2 regions of the Rossellomorea sp. RS05 genome follow, and region 1 is predicted to be linked to the other one. Evidence: a T-box and tRNA genes for the amino acid it is inferred to sense, from the RefSeq annotation. Region 1 holds a T-box; the other holds one or more tRNA genes.

Evidence for each region. The T-box of region 1 lies ahead of metG (methionine--tRNA ligase). A T-box ahead of a tRNA ligase gene usually reads a tRNA of that ligase, here a tRNA-Met.
Region 2: it encodes a tRNA-Met, which carries the amino acid that the T-box ahead of metG (methionine--tRNA ligase) is inferred to sense. The anticodon was not compared.

Annotation. Positions count from the first base shown of each region.
Region 1 is NZ_JBDKWY010000001.1:1,001,229-1,006,978, reverse strand. Features, by position in the region: gene trpB (tryptophan synthase subunit beta) at 1-472, shown strand, start outside; gene trpA (tryptophan synthase subunit alpha) at 465-1,250, shown strand; gene ABJ225_RS05180 (SAM-dependent methyltransferase) at 1,389-1,988, opposite strand; T-box leader at 2,081-2,345, shown strand; gene metG (methionine--tRNA ligase) at 2,403-4,037, shown strand; gene ABJ225_RS05170 (metallophosphoesterase family protein) at 4,104-4,526, shown strand; gene ABJ225_RS05165 (GNAT family N-acetyltransferase) at 4,566-5,369, opposite strand; gene ABJ225_RS05160 (VOC family protein) at 5,544-5,750, shown strand, end outside.
Region 2 is NZ_JBDKWY010000018.1:10,990-16,739, forward strand. Features, by position in the region: gene ABJ225_RS22095 (hypothetical protein) at 1-350, shown strand, start outside; gene ABJ225_RS22100 (TcaA NTF2-like domain-containing protein) at 381-1,778, shown strand; gene ABJ225_RS22105 (TcaA 3rd/4th domain-containing protein) at 2,047-2,268, shown strand; gene ABJ225_RS22110 (TcaA NTF2-like domain-containing protein) at 2,382-2,717, shown strand; gene ABJ225_RS22115 (hypothetical protein) at 2,854-3,000, shown strand; tRNA gene ABJ225_RS22120 (tRNA-Glu) at 3,193-3,267, shown strand; tRNA gene ABJ225_RS22125 (tRNA-Val) at 3,271-3,346, shown strand; tRNA gene ABJ225_RS22130 (tRNA-Thr) at 3,450-3,525, shown strand; tRNA gene ABJ225_RS22135 (tRNA-Lys) at 3,562-3,637, shown strand; tRNA gene ABJ225_RS22140 (tRNA-Leu) at 3,648-3,732, shown strand; tRNA gene ABJ225_RS22145 (tRNA-Gly) at 3,736-3,810, shown strand; tRNA gene ABJ225_RS22150 (tRNA-Arg) at 3,901-3,977, shown strand; tRNA gene ABJ225_RS22155 (tRNA-Pro) at 3,984-4,060, shown strand; tRNA gene ABJ225_RS22160 (tRNA-Ala) at 4,069-4,144, shown strand; tRNA gene ABJ225_RS22165 (tRNA-Met) at 4,181-4,254, shown strand; tRNA gene ABJ225_RS22170 (tRNA-Ile) at 4,275-4,348, shown strand; tRNA gene ABJ225_RS22175 (tRNA-Ser) at 4,360-4,452, shown strand; tRNA gene ABJ225_RS22180 (tRNA-Met) at 4,476-4,549, shown strand; tRNA gene ABJ225_RS22185 (tRNA-Asp) at 4,710-4,786, shown strand; tRNA gene ABJ225_RS22190 (tRNA-Phe) at 4,821-4,896, shown strand; tRNA gene ABJ225_RS22195 (tRNA-Tyr) at 4,902-4,985, shown strand; tRNA gene ABJ225_RS22200 (tRNA-Trp) at 5,028-5,101, shown strand; tRNA gene ABJ225_RS22205 (tRNA-His) at 5,115-5,190, shown strand; tRNA gene ABJ225_RS22210 (tRNA-Gln) at 5,197-5,271, shown strand; tRNA gene ABJ225_RS22215 (tRNA-Cys) at 5,276-5,349, shown strand; tRNA gene ABJ225_RS22220 (tRNA-Leu) at 5,371-5,455, shown strand; tRNA gene ABJ225_RS22225 (tRNA-Gly) at 5,471-5,544, shown strand; tRNA gene ABJ225_RS22230 (tRNA-Ile) at 5,559-5,635, shown strand; tRNA gene ABJ225_RS22235 (tRNA-Asn) at 5,644-5,718, shown strand.

The sequences.
Region 1 (5,750 bases):
CATGTTCCACCCGTTTGTCGGAGACGATGTTGCATTATACGGGGTGGAAGCCGCAGGGGCAGGTGTTGAAACGGATAAGCATGCAGCCACTCTGACGAAGGGATCTGTGGGGATCCTGCACGGAAGCATGATGTATCTGCTACAGGATGATAGCGGCCAGATCCAAGAAGCCCATTCGGTTTCAGCGGGACTTGATTACCCGGGGGTCGGTCCAGAACATAGCTTTTTGAAAGATCAAGGACGCGTTACCTATGCGGCGGTGACCGACGGTGAGGCACTGGATGCATTTCAGCTTCTGTGCAAGACCGAAGGAATCATCCCGGCACTGGAAAGCTCCCATGCCGTTGCTTATGCTGTGGAGCTTGCGAAGGAAATGAAGCCGGAAGAATCCATCGTCATCTGCCTATCGGGCCGTGGAGATAAAGATGTGAATCAAGTACAAGACATGCTGGGAGGTAGTCAACATGGGTAAGGAGTTTTTGGAAAAGGCATTGAAAACCGAACTCGAGCTTGGAAATAAGGTGTTCATCCCCTATATCATGGCCGGTGATGGAGGGCTTGATGAACTCATCCCCACGCTACGACGGTTGGAGGCGCATGGGGCGACAGCCATTGAGCTTGGGATCCCGTTTTCAGATCCCGTTGCCGATGGACCAACGATCCAGGAAGCTGGTAAGCGGGCCTTGAAGCACGGGACGACACTCGCCGGTGTACTGGATGTCTTGAAGGGAAATCGTCATGAAGTCACGATCCCATTGGTATTCATGACGTATATCAATCCGATTTTTCGCTATGGTGTGTCCCGCTTCTTCCGTGATTGCCGGGAAGCGGGAGTGGACGGACTCATCATACCCGATCTGCCCCTCGAGCATCTTGACCTGATAGAAGCGGATGCTGTGGAGCATGGAATCGCCATCATCCAGCTCGCAACCCTGACAAGCAGTGAAGAACGCGTCAAGGAGCTTGCAAGAAGATCGGAGGGCTTCCTTTATGCCGTAACGGTCAAAGGAATCACCGGGGCACGGAAGGAATTTGACGACGTCATCAGCAGACACCTCAATCTCCTGAAGGAACACAGCCCTGTCCCGGTCCTCGCAGGCTTCGGTATCTCGAGCCCTGAGCATGTGAAAACCATGTCGCAGAGCTGTGACGGAGTGGTGGTAGGAAGCAGGATCATCGATCTCCTTCAAACAGATGATGAGGAAACCATCAAGTCCTTGATCGGTGCATCCAAAGGAGTACGTGTGTAAGAAAAAGTAACCCTGAGGGTAGTCCCAGTTATGTGAAAATCCAAGCAAGCTCCTTCTTATCCCTAACGATGGAGCTGCTTGGATTTTTTTGTGGAGTGATAAGTAGGAGAGGAAATTACACTCCGATCGATAAATGGATCACCCTGTTTTTGTGCAGGTGACACAGACAGTCATGGCAGGGGATCCTTTTTTATAAGAGACTGAAACATCTTTGAAACCGGTTGAACGGACGGCAGCAGCAATTTCTTCACCGTACTCTTTCGCTCGTTCATCGCTCGCTTCATCGCCTCTCGGCTGAACTGTGATCAAGAGGGTGCCACCTTCATGCAATAGAGAGTGGATCCTTATAAGGGATTTCTCTTGATCATTCCAAAGGGGATAGTTGTTGATGGCAAAGATTTTATCATAGGAAGTCTCACTGGAAAAATCGCCAATATCCCCATTCCAGAGGCGTACCCGGCCTTCGTGGATCGCTTTCTCATTCTTCTTCTTTGCCGTTTCCTCCATCGTTTCTGAAATGTCGATTCCGTCGACGAACGCATGTGGGTATGAAGCAGTGATCCTTTCGATGCAGGAACCCGTCCCGTATCCGATTTCAAGCACTCTGTCCCTGTTTTGAATGCCGAGCCGCTTCAAGCTCCAATGATGGATCCTGCGATTATCGAACTCCATGATTTTTCCTGCCAACCAACCCAACGGTCCGGATGGTTCTTTGAATTGTTTCTGTAATACGCTCAAGGCAGAACGCTCCTTCTCTGTTTTCCTTTCTCTTTCCACAACGGTGCAGAAATAAACCTCTTGCCTTTTTTGAAAAAAGTGGCATACTATACTTAATCGCGACGATGAGAAGAGTACGGATCAATTCGGTCTTGAAAGAGAGCCCCGGCAGCTGAAAAGGGGCAGGCACAGACTGGTCCCGAAGATGGTCTCGGAGCGTTCCATTCGAAACCTTTGGAGTAGGGTGGCACGGGGCAGGCACCCGTTATCACACGCCGGAGTATAAGGGCCAGATCGGCTTCGTACTCAAGAAGGCAGGATTTGCGCGAGCATCCTGCGAACTAAGGTGGTACCACGAGCATCCCCCTCGTCCTTAGACGTCTTTATGGCGTCAGGACGGGGGTTTTTTGTTTACAACAAAAGGAGATGATCAGCATGACAGTATTCATTGGAGGAGCATGGCCGTATGCGAATGGGTCCCTGCACCTGGGTCATATTGCAGCCCTGCTGCCGGGAGATATCCTCGCACGCTACTATAGGATGAAGGGGGAAGACGTCCTTTACGTATCCGGGAGTGATTGTAACGGAACGCCGATCGGGATCAGGGCGAGCCAGGAAGGTGTCCCAGTGGAGGAAATCGCCGATCGGTTCCACCGGGAATTCAAAGAAACGTTCGATTCCCTCGGATTCAGCTATGATCTTTATACGCGAACAGACAAGCAGGCCCATCATGAAGCGGTACAGGAAATCTTTCGGACGCTTCACCGAAATGGCTGGCTGTATGAAAAAGAAGTCGAACAGGCCTATTGCGAAGTGGATCAACGTTTCCTGCCAGACAGATTCGTAGAGGGAATCTGTCCGGTATGCGGGGCAAAGGCAAGGGGAGATCAGTGTGATCATTGTTCCACGGTCCTGGATCCCTTGGATCTCAAGGATCGAACATGCAAACTATGTCAGACCGAACCGGTGATTAAATCGACCACCCATCTCTATTTTGCCCTCTCGGAATTTCAGGGTGCACTTGAGGAATGGGTAAAGGACCACGGGAAGGACTGGCGTGAAAATGCCCTGAATCTGACGCAGAGATATTTGATTGAAGGTCTTCATGACCGGGCCGTGACACGGGACCTTGAAAATGGGGTGGCAGTTCCGATTCAGGGATTTGAAGATAAGAAGGTGTACGTGTGGATCGAGGCGGTGAGCGGATACTACAGTGCCTCCAAGGAATGGGGAGCTGGAACGGGGAAGGACTGGAAACGTTTCTGGGAAGAGGACACCCGTACATATTACGTCCATGGAAAGGACAATATTCCATTCCACACGATCATCTGGCCGGCTGTCATGAAAGGGATCGGTGTAGAAGCGCTTCCTCATCACGTGGTGTCCAATGAGTATCTGACCCTCGAAAAAAAGAAGTTCTCCACCAGCGGCAATTGGGCCGTGTGGGCACGCGATCTGTTGGATCGATATGAACCTGATTCCTTGCGATATTTCCTCACGATCAATGCCCCGGAAAAGAGGGATGCGGATTTCTCCTGGCGGGAGTTCATCCATAGCCACAACGGAGAGCTTCTCGGAGCATTCGGTAACCTGGTGCAGCGAACGCTGAAGTTTTATCGTAAAGCGTACGGAGAAAAGGTGGACTTTATTACTGTCGGAAAAGGGTTGCGTGAAGAAGCACAAAATCAATTCGATTTGGCCGGAGGGCGCATCGAAGAGGGTACGACCAGGGAAGCGCTTGATGGCATCTTCGCATACATCAGGGGGATCAACAAACGCTTCGATGAATCGAAACCCTGGGTGGTCGTCAAAGAAGACGAGGATCGCGGGAAAGAACTTCTCACGGAATTCATTTATATCATCACCAACCTACGTGCCCTCCTGACGCCCTTTCTTCCAAAGACAGGGGAGGAGCTAGGCTGGCAGCTCGGGTCGGGCAGCGCCATCTGGGGTCCTGTAGGATCTGAGGTCCTTCACCTTCAAGAAGGTGGACCCCTGTTTGAAAGAATCGATCCATCTGTCATCGAAGAAGAAGTGGAGAAACTGATCACGGAGAGCAGCAACCCATGATGAAAGTGGTGATCGTGGCCGATACCCACTTTCCGAAAAAAAGGGAGGGATCTGCCCTCCCCTTTGTTGGATGATCTCAAAACGGCCGATCATATCATCCACGCAGGCGATTTTCAGACAATCGAGCACTATGAGGCGTTCAAAGAATACGGACAGCTAACCGCTGTGGCGGGGAATGTCGATGATGAGGGCCTCAAGGAAATCCTTCCTGAGAAGACGATCATTACATTGAAGGACCTCCGCATTGGTGTGGTTCATGGAGACGGCACCGGAAAGACGACGGAAAAACGAGCTCGCCTTGCCTTTGAACAGGAAGAAGTCGACCTCATCATCTTTGGTCATTCCCATATTCCCTACGTGAGGGTGGATGCGGGGGTGCTTCTGTTCAATCCGGGATCGCCCACCGATAAACGCAAGCTTTCGTATCATTCTCACGGGGTGCTTGAGATTGATGACGTGTGGAGTATAAAGCATTTCTTCTATAAATAAAGAAACAGCCGGGGCCTCTTAAAGGTCCCGGCTGTTTGATTAAAGGGAAAGAGAATAATAGTCCTGATGACTCTGAACAACAAAACCTAAGGACGTGTAGAGTTTTAGTGCATGTTCATTCTTTGCCGCCACATCGAGACCGATAAGGGAGTATTTACCGTCAGCTTCCCTCACCACCCGGCTCAATGCACGTCGACCGATTCCGCGTCCCTGGAGCGCAGGAAACACTGAAAACCAGTAGATGTAGCACTGCCCCCCGTCACGGGATATCTTCATTTGCCCTGCGACTTCTCCATCAAACAGGATCATGAGGGTATCGTTGATATGAGCCTCATCGAATGATGCGTCCTGAATGCCGAAACATTCCAACCCGAGACGTTTCATCTCCGGTATATCCTCCTGGGTTGCACCGCGGAGAACGATTGAGGCGTCCGGCTCGGGCAGCTCACACGGGACCCACTCCATCTCAAATTCGGTGTTATCGAAAAGGCCGCCATTCGCTTCAATGAACGCTTTCCCGGCAGAAGAGCGTCCGTGTGAATTGGCAAGCACCTTATCCACCGGATTCTTACTGATTTCTTTTAATGCCCGATTGAAGAGGGATTGGAAGATCCCCCTCCTCCTGTAATCGGGATGTACCATACCGCATAGTTCAATGGTGCTCCCAAAAGGGTAGACTCCAAGGAAGCCGGTGAGGCGTCCGTTATCGTAACTCAGGAGATCATAAGACTTATAGGATTCTCTCCGGAGCATGTCCCCATTCAATTTGATGGTGATGCCATCATGCGTTTCGCAAAGGGATTGAAGGGTGAATATGTCATCGAGTTGATCATGTGTTAGCATGCAGTGGATCTCCATTCTTCCGTAATATGTCTATATTGTATTAGATTAGCAGAGTGACGTCTGTCCGGCAATACCCATCTGATAAGAAATCCTTATGAGCAGTCATCATGGATTTGATCGGTTCTGGCCAACCCTATCAAGTATAATGAAAATGAGAAAAGGAGAGTGATGGCGATGATCACAGGGATTCATCATGCACAAATTACGATTCCTTCAGGGAAGGAAGAAGAAGCGAGGGCCTTTTACTGTGGGGTACTTGGACTGGAGGAAATGGATAAGCCGGAGAGTTTGAAAGGGAGGGGCGGCTTCTGGCTGCGCACAGGTAATGCAGACCTTCATATCGGAACGGAAGAAGGGGTCGATCGATACCAAACAAAGGCT
Region 2 (5,750 bases), on a different contig from region 1:
CATTCTGTGCAGTGAAGGTGGTTGGGGTGCAAGTGACATTCAAGTCTGCCGTAGCCAGATTCGGTGCCATTTTAGTACCGTTCATTGCTGTGTTTGTACTTGGACTGCTCATGTCCCTATTTGAGATTTATGAATTTGTATTTGTTTTGGGACTCGGATTGTTCGGTGCCATCTTCTCTGCCCCTGCGATCGTTGTTATGAGTTATACAAGGAACATTGCCTCTAAGTTTGACCCTCTTTACGGGATCATCCTGACGTACGTGGCATCATTTATCGTATTCGCTTTGATTTTAAGAGGGTTCATCATGAATATGATTGATAACCTTGGCATCTTTTCTTCTCCATTCTAATAGAGCAATGAAAGAAAGAGGGACATGCAAATGGGATTTTGTAAGAATTGCGGTGCAGAGTTTGAAGAAGGGAAGAAGTTCTGTAAGAACTGTGGGACTCCTCTTTCAGCATCGGTAGAAAAGCAGGCACCATCAAAGCCAAGGAAGCCGTGGACCACGCTGCAGAAAATCATGACTGCGAGCATCCTCGTCCTGATTGCAGCAGGAACAGCCGGCCATTTCTACGTGAAGGCAGCCCACTCACCGGATAAATTGGTCGATGGGTTCACGGTAGCCGTGAAGGACAAGGATTTGAAGAAGGCAAGGGAAGTATTCGATCTTCAGGATATTAAACAGGATACAGGCGACAAAGAAGTGAAGAAGTATCTTGCCTATCTTCAGGGAGACCTCCCGGATCTTGTGAATCAACTCGAAGGACAGGCTGCTTCCTTTAAAGAAGGGACTTCAGCTGCAGCGAAGATCACCGATGAGCAAGGAAATGAACTCTTCCATTTTACCAAGGGGAAGAAATTCCTTGGCATTTATGATACATACACTCTGAAAGTCATTCCATTCCATGTGGTGACGGATGCCAACTTGGACGCATATACCGTTGCCCTGAAAGGCCAGGAAAAAGAAGCAAAGGATAAGCAGGCAGAGCTTACCGGGCTTTTACCCGGTGAATCGAAGCTTGCTGCTTCATTGAAGACCCCGCACTCGACGTTTAAGGAAGAAGAGGAGCTGGATTTCACCGATGCAACGGAAAATCAGCTCGATCTGACCATCGATTTCTCAGGGAAATACGTCTTCCTTGATGAATATGACAGCGAAGAAGTGTCTGCGCTCCTCATCAATGGGAAGAAGATGAAAGATCAGGTGAAATATGAGACGCCGATCGGACCGTTCCCGACGGACGGTTCAGTGGAAATCGTCGCCGAGCATACGGTCAAGGATAAGACCTATACGTCCGATGCCATCAAAGTGACGAATCTATCTTCTGAATATCTGTATTTTGATTATCCTGAACTCATCAAAGAGCAGGATGCTGCATGGTACAGCTCATGGGACGAGGAAGAAGAGGAGCCTGATGTGGATGCCGAACTGACGGAGTTCATAGAAGACTACACCTATGCAATCGTAGAAGCCAGGAACTCCGGAGACTTCTCCGGTGCCGCAGCATATCATGACCCGGACGGAGAAGCATACGGACAGGCTGAACAGTACGCAGCGGACCTGTTTAAGGCCGGTACAAAAGAAGATGTCATCGATGTGACCGTTGGTGATATCGAAGAGGACGGCGATGCCTACATTGTTCACCTCGAAGACACTTTCAGCATCACGAAATCCGACGGCAGTGAGAATGAGAGTACGTTTGATACGATCTACAAAGTGATATCGACAGATGATGGCTATCAGGTCAATAAGCTGATCGATACGGACCAACAATAGATATGAAATGCATGAAGAAGATGATTCCCCATCCAAGAGGGGATCATCTTTTTTTATGAATCGATCCTCTATCTACCATATTGATAGAAACGATGTGTTGGCCTGAACGAAATTTTAGAAAAAGGCCACGATCAGTGAAGGAAATCACGTTATAAAAGGAGTACTGCCGGGGGAACGGCCGCTCACAGGAACGTTTGACGGAAGCTATTCCATTTTTAAAGAAAAACAAGATATTTCCTTCAATGAAGCCTATGACAATGAACTTGAGGTGAGCATTGATTTTGGAGCGGGATATGTCTATGTCGATGAGTACGATGAAATCAGCGTGCTACTCATTAATGGAAAGAAGCAAGAAAAGCTTCCACATGATACGCCACTCGGCCCATTTGCGACCGATGGTTCTGTCACAGCTACAGGGGAGTTCGAGTATAAAGGAAAACCTATAAGTCTGTCCCGCAGAAGATTCAAACGTCCGGACCTAATTTCCTAACGTTTCAGTATCCTGAGCTTGATGACATTCGCGAAGCAGAGAAAGAAGCTTTAGAACAGGAAGCTATAGAGGCTCTGGAAGCAGAAGAAACGAAGGGAAATACCCGCAGCTTTATAGAAGATTATACGTATGAGAGTGTACATGCGAGGAACGAGGGGGATTTTTGGCTAGTCGAGTACATGCATCATCCCGATGGAGAAGCTTACGCAGAGTCCAGGGATTTTATTGCGTATCTTTATGAAAATGATATAAAGGAGGATATCATTGATTTTAAGGTTATTAGTATAGAAGAAGACGGTAGCGATTACCTTGTCACCACAAAGGAGACCTTCGATATCTACGATTCGTTTGGAGATGTGTCCCGTAAAAGCTACAAGACAACGTATAGGATCACAGATTCTGCCGGCGTCCTGCAGGTATGGGAGCTGATCGAAACCAATGAAATCTAAGGGGGCTGCCCGGTGAAGGCGGGGCAGTATGGTTGCCACATTAAACTTTACATCATTCAAACCCGTCCTTAGCATAATCTTTACATTCCTTTGATAAACTAAAGGCAACAAGATCAACCAACCAGGAGGGATCGCGATGCTTCGTACATTTTTAAGGGAATGGCATAAGTTCTGGTTCTTCACCTTCAATTACCGTCTGGATACGACCCACGACAGCAGTTTGTTGAATAAATATCAGGAAAAATCCAGATATCACGGAGACAAACTTGTACAGCTCTTGTAGCTGTCTTTTTTATTTTTAGAAAACCACCACATTTATATTGTGGAAACACTCCTATATGTGGTATCTTAATCTTCTAGCAGTCAACCGGCTGAGAAAAACGAACTCGTTCGGCGAAATAATTTTGAAAAGAAGTTGACTTCTGCGAAATAAGATGATATAGTAATTCTTGTCCTTAAGAGACGCATACATAACGGCCCATTGGTCAAGCGGTTAAGACACCGCCCTTTCACGGCGGTAACACGGGTTCGAATCCCGTATGGGTCACCATTTGGAGGATTAGCTCAGCTGGGAGAGCATCTGCCTTACAAGCAGAGGGTCGGCGGTTCGATCCCGTCATCCTCCACCATAGTTTTTTCACGAAGCGCAAGCGGAGTGAAAATAACTTACCATAAAGTTCTTAACCTTTGCGCAGATGTTAAGGCGAAGCGAAAAGAACGATTATACACCATGCCGGTGTAGCTCAACTGGTAGAGCAACTGACTTGTAATCAGTAGGTTGGGGGTTCAAGTCCTCTTGCCGGCACCACTTTTGTTCGATTGGTTCGGACAAAGTAAACAGAACGAGCCATTAGCTCAGTTGGTAGAGCATCTGACTTTTAATCAGAGGGTCGAAGGTTCGAATCCTTCATGGCTCACCATTTGCATCATGCGGGTGTGGCGGAATTGGCAGACGCACCAGACTTAGGATCTGGCGCCGCAAGGCGTGGGGGTTCAAGTCCCTTCACCCGCACCATATGCGGAAGTAGTTCAGTGGTAGAACACCACCTTGCCAAGGTGGGGGTCGCGGGTTCGAATCCCGTCTTCCGCTCCATTATTGTTGCCTCGCCGCATTGGCGGACCGACAGAAGCACAGGTTTACAATCCTTCATTGGATTCACTTGATGCAGGATAATAAATACGTGCGCCCGTAGCTCAATTGGATAGAGCGTTTGACTACGGATCAAAAGGTTAGGGGTTCGACTCCTCTCGGGCGCGCCATTATATCGGGAAGTAGCTCAGCTTGGTAGAGCACTTGGTTTGGGACCAAGGGGTCGCAGGTTCGAATCCTGTCTTCCCGACCACTTTCTTTGGGGCCTTAGCTCAGCTGGGAGAGCGCCTGCTTTGCACGCAGGAGGTCAGCGGTTCGATCCCGCTAGGCTCCACCAACGATCCTTTGATCGAACATATAGTTTATTCATCATGGCGGTGTAGCTCAGCTGGCTAGAGCGTACGGTTCATACCCGTGAGGTCGGGGGTTCGATCCCCTCCGCCGCTATTTACATACGGTTATGCTTTGGACCCTTAGCTCAGTTGGTTAGAGCAGACGGCTCATAACCGTCCGGTCGCAGGTTCGAGTCCTGCAGGGTCCATTTATACATACGGAGGAATACCCAAGTCCGGCTGAAGGGATCGGTCTTGAAAACCGACAGGGGTGTCAAAGCCCGCGGGGGTTCGAATCCCCCTTCCTCCTCCATATTTCCTTTCATCTTTTATCGTCGCGGGGTGGAGCAGTTCGGTAGCTCGTCGGGCTCATAACCCGAAGGTCGCAGGTTCAAATCCTGTCCCCGCAATACCATGTTGATCCGAGAGGATCGGGATGTAGTGACAATGATAGCGGATTTGCTATTAAAAGAACATTGATCTTTATTTTCGCTAACGCGAAGTACTAATGATAGCTATTTTGCTATCGCAGTGCATTGATCTTTATTTTCGCTGAAGCGAAAATAAGTTGGTCCGGTAGTTCAGTTGGTTAGAATGCCTGCCTGTCACGCAGGAGGTCGCGGGTTCGAGTCCCGTCCGGACCGCCATTTATCTTTTTTATATGTAACAAAGACCTTTTATGGCTCAGTAGCTCAGTTGGTAGAGCAATGGACTGAAAATCCATGTGTCGGCGGTTCGATTCCGTCCTGAGCCACCATTGATGGAGGGGTAGCGAAGTGGCTAAACGCGGCGGACTGTAAATCCGCTCCTTCGGGTTCGGCAGTTCGAATCTGCCCCCCTCCACCATTTGTTTTCTTGAACTAGGTTCAAGTATAGAACGATCTATATAGGGGCATAGTTTAACGGTAGAACGAAGGTCTCCAAAACCTTTGGTGTGGGTTCGATTCCTACTGCCCCTGCCAAAAAAAACACATGGCGATTGTGGCGAAGTGGTTAACGCACCGGATTGTGGTTCCGGCATTCGTGGGTTCGATTCCCATCAGTCGCCCCATATTATTGGGCTATAGCCAAGCGGTAAGGCATCGCACTTTGACTGCGACATGCGTTGGTTCGAATCCAGCTAGCCCAGCCAATAAGGCGGTATAGCCAAGTGGTAAGGCAGAGGTCTGCAAAACCTTCACCACCGGTTCAAATCCGGTTACCGCCTCCAATTTTATTTTTTTCAGCACCTGCCGGTGTGGCGGAATAGGCAGACGCGCACGACTCAAAATCGTGTTCCGTAAGGAGTGCCGGTTCGACCCCGGCCACCGGTACCATTTTCAATTTAACATGCGGGTGTAGTTTAATGGTAAAACCTCAGCCTTCCAAGCTGATGTCGTGGGTTCGATTCCCATCACCCGCTCCAATTTATTTTCATGCGGGCCTATAGCTCAGCTGGTTAGAGCGCACGCCTGATAAGCGTGAGGTCGGTGGTTCGAGTCCACTTAGGCCCACCATCTACCATTCCGCAGTAGCTCAGTGGTAGAGCTATCGGCTGTTAACCGATCGGTCGCAAGTTCGAATCTTGCCTGCGGAGCCATTTCTTTTTAAATTTTTTTGAAAAAGTTTTAA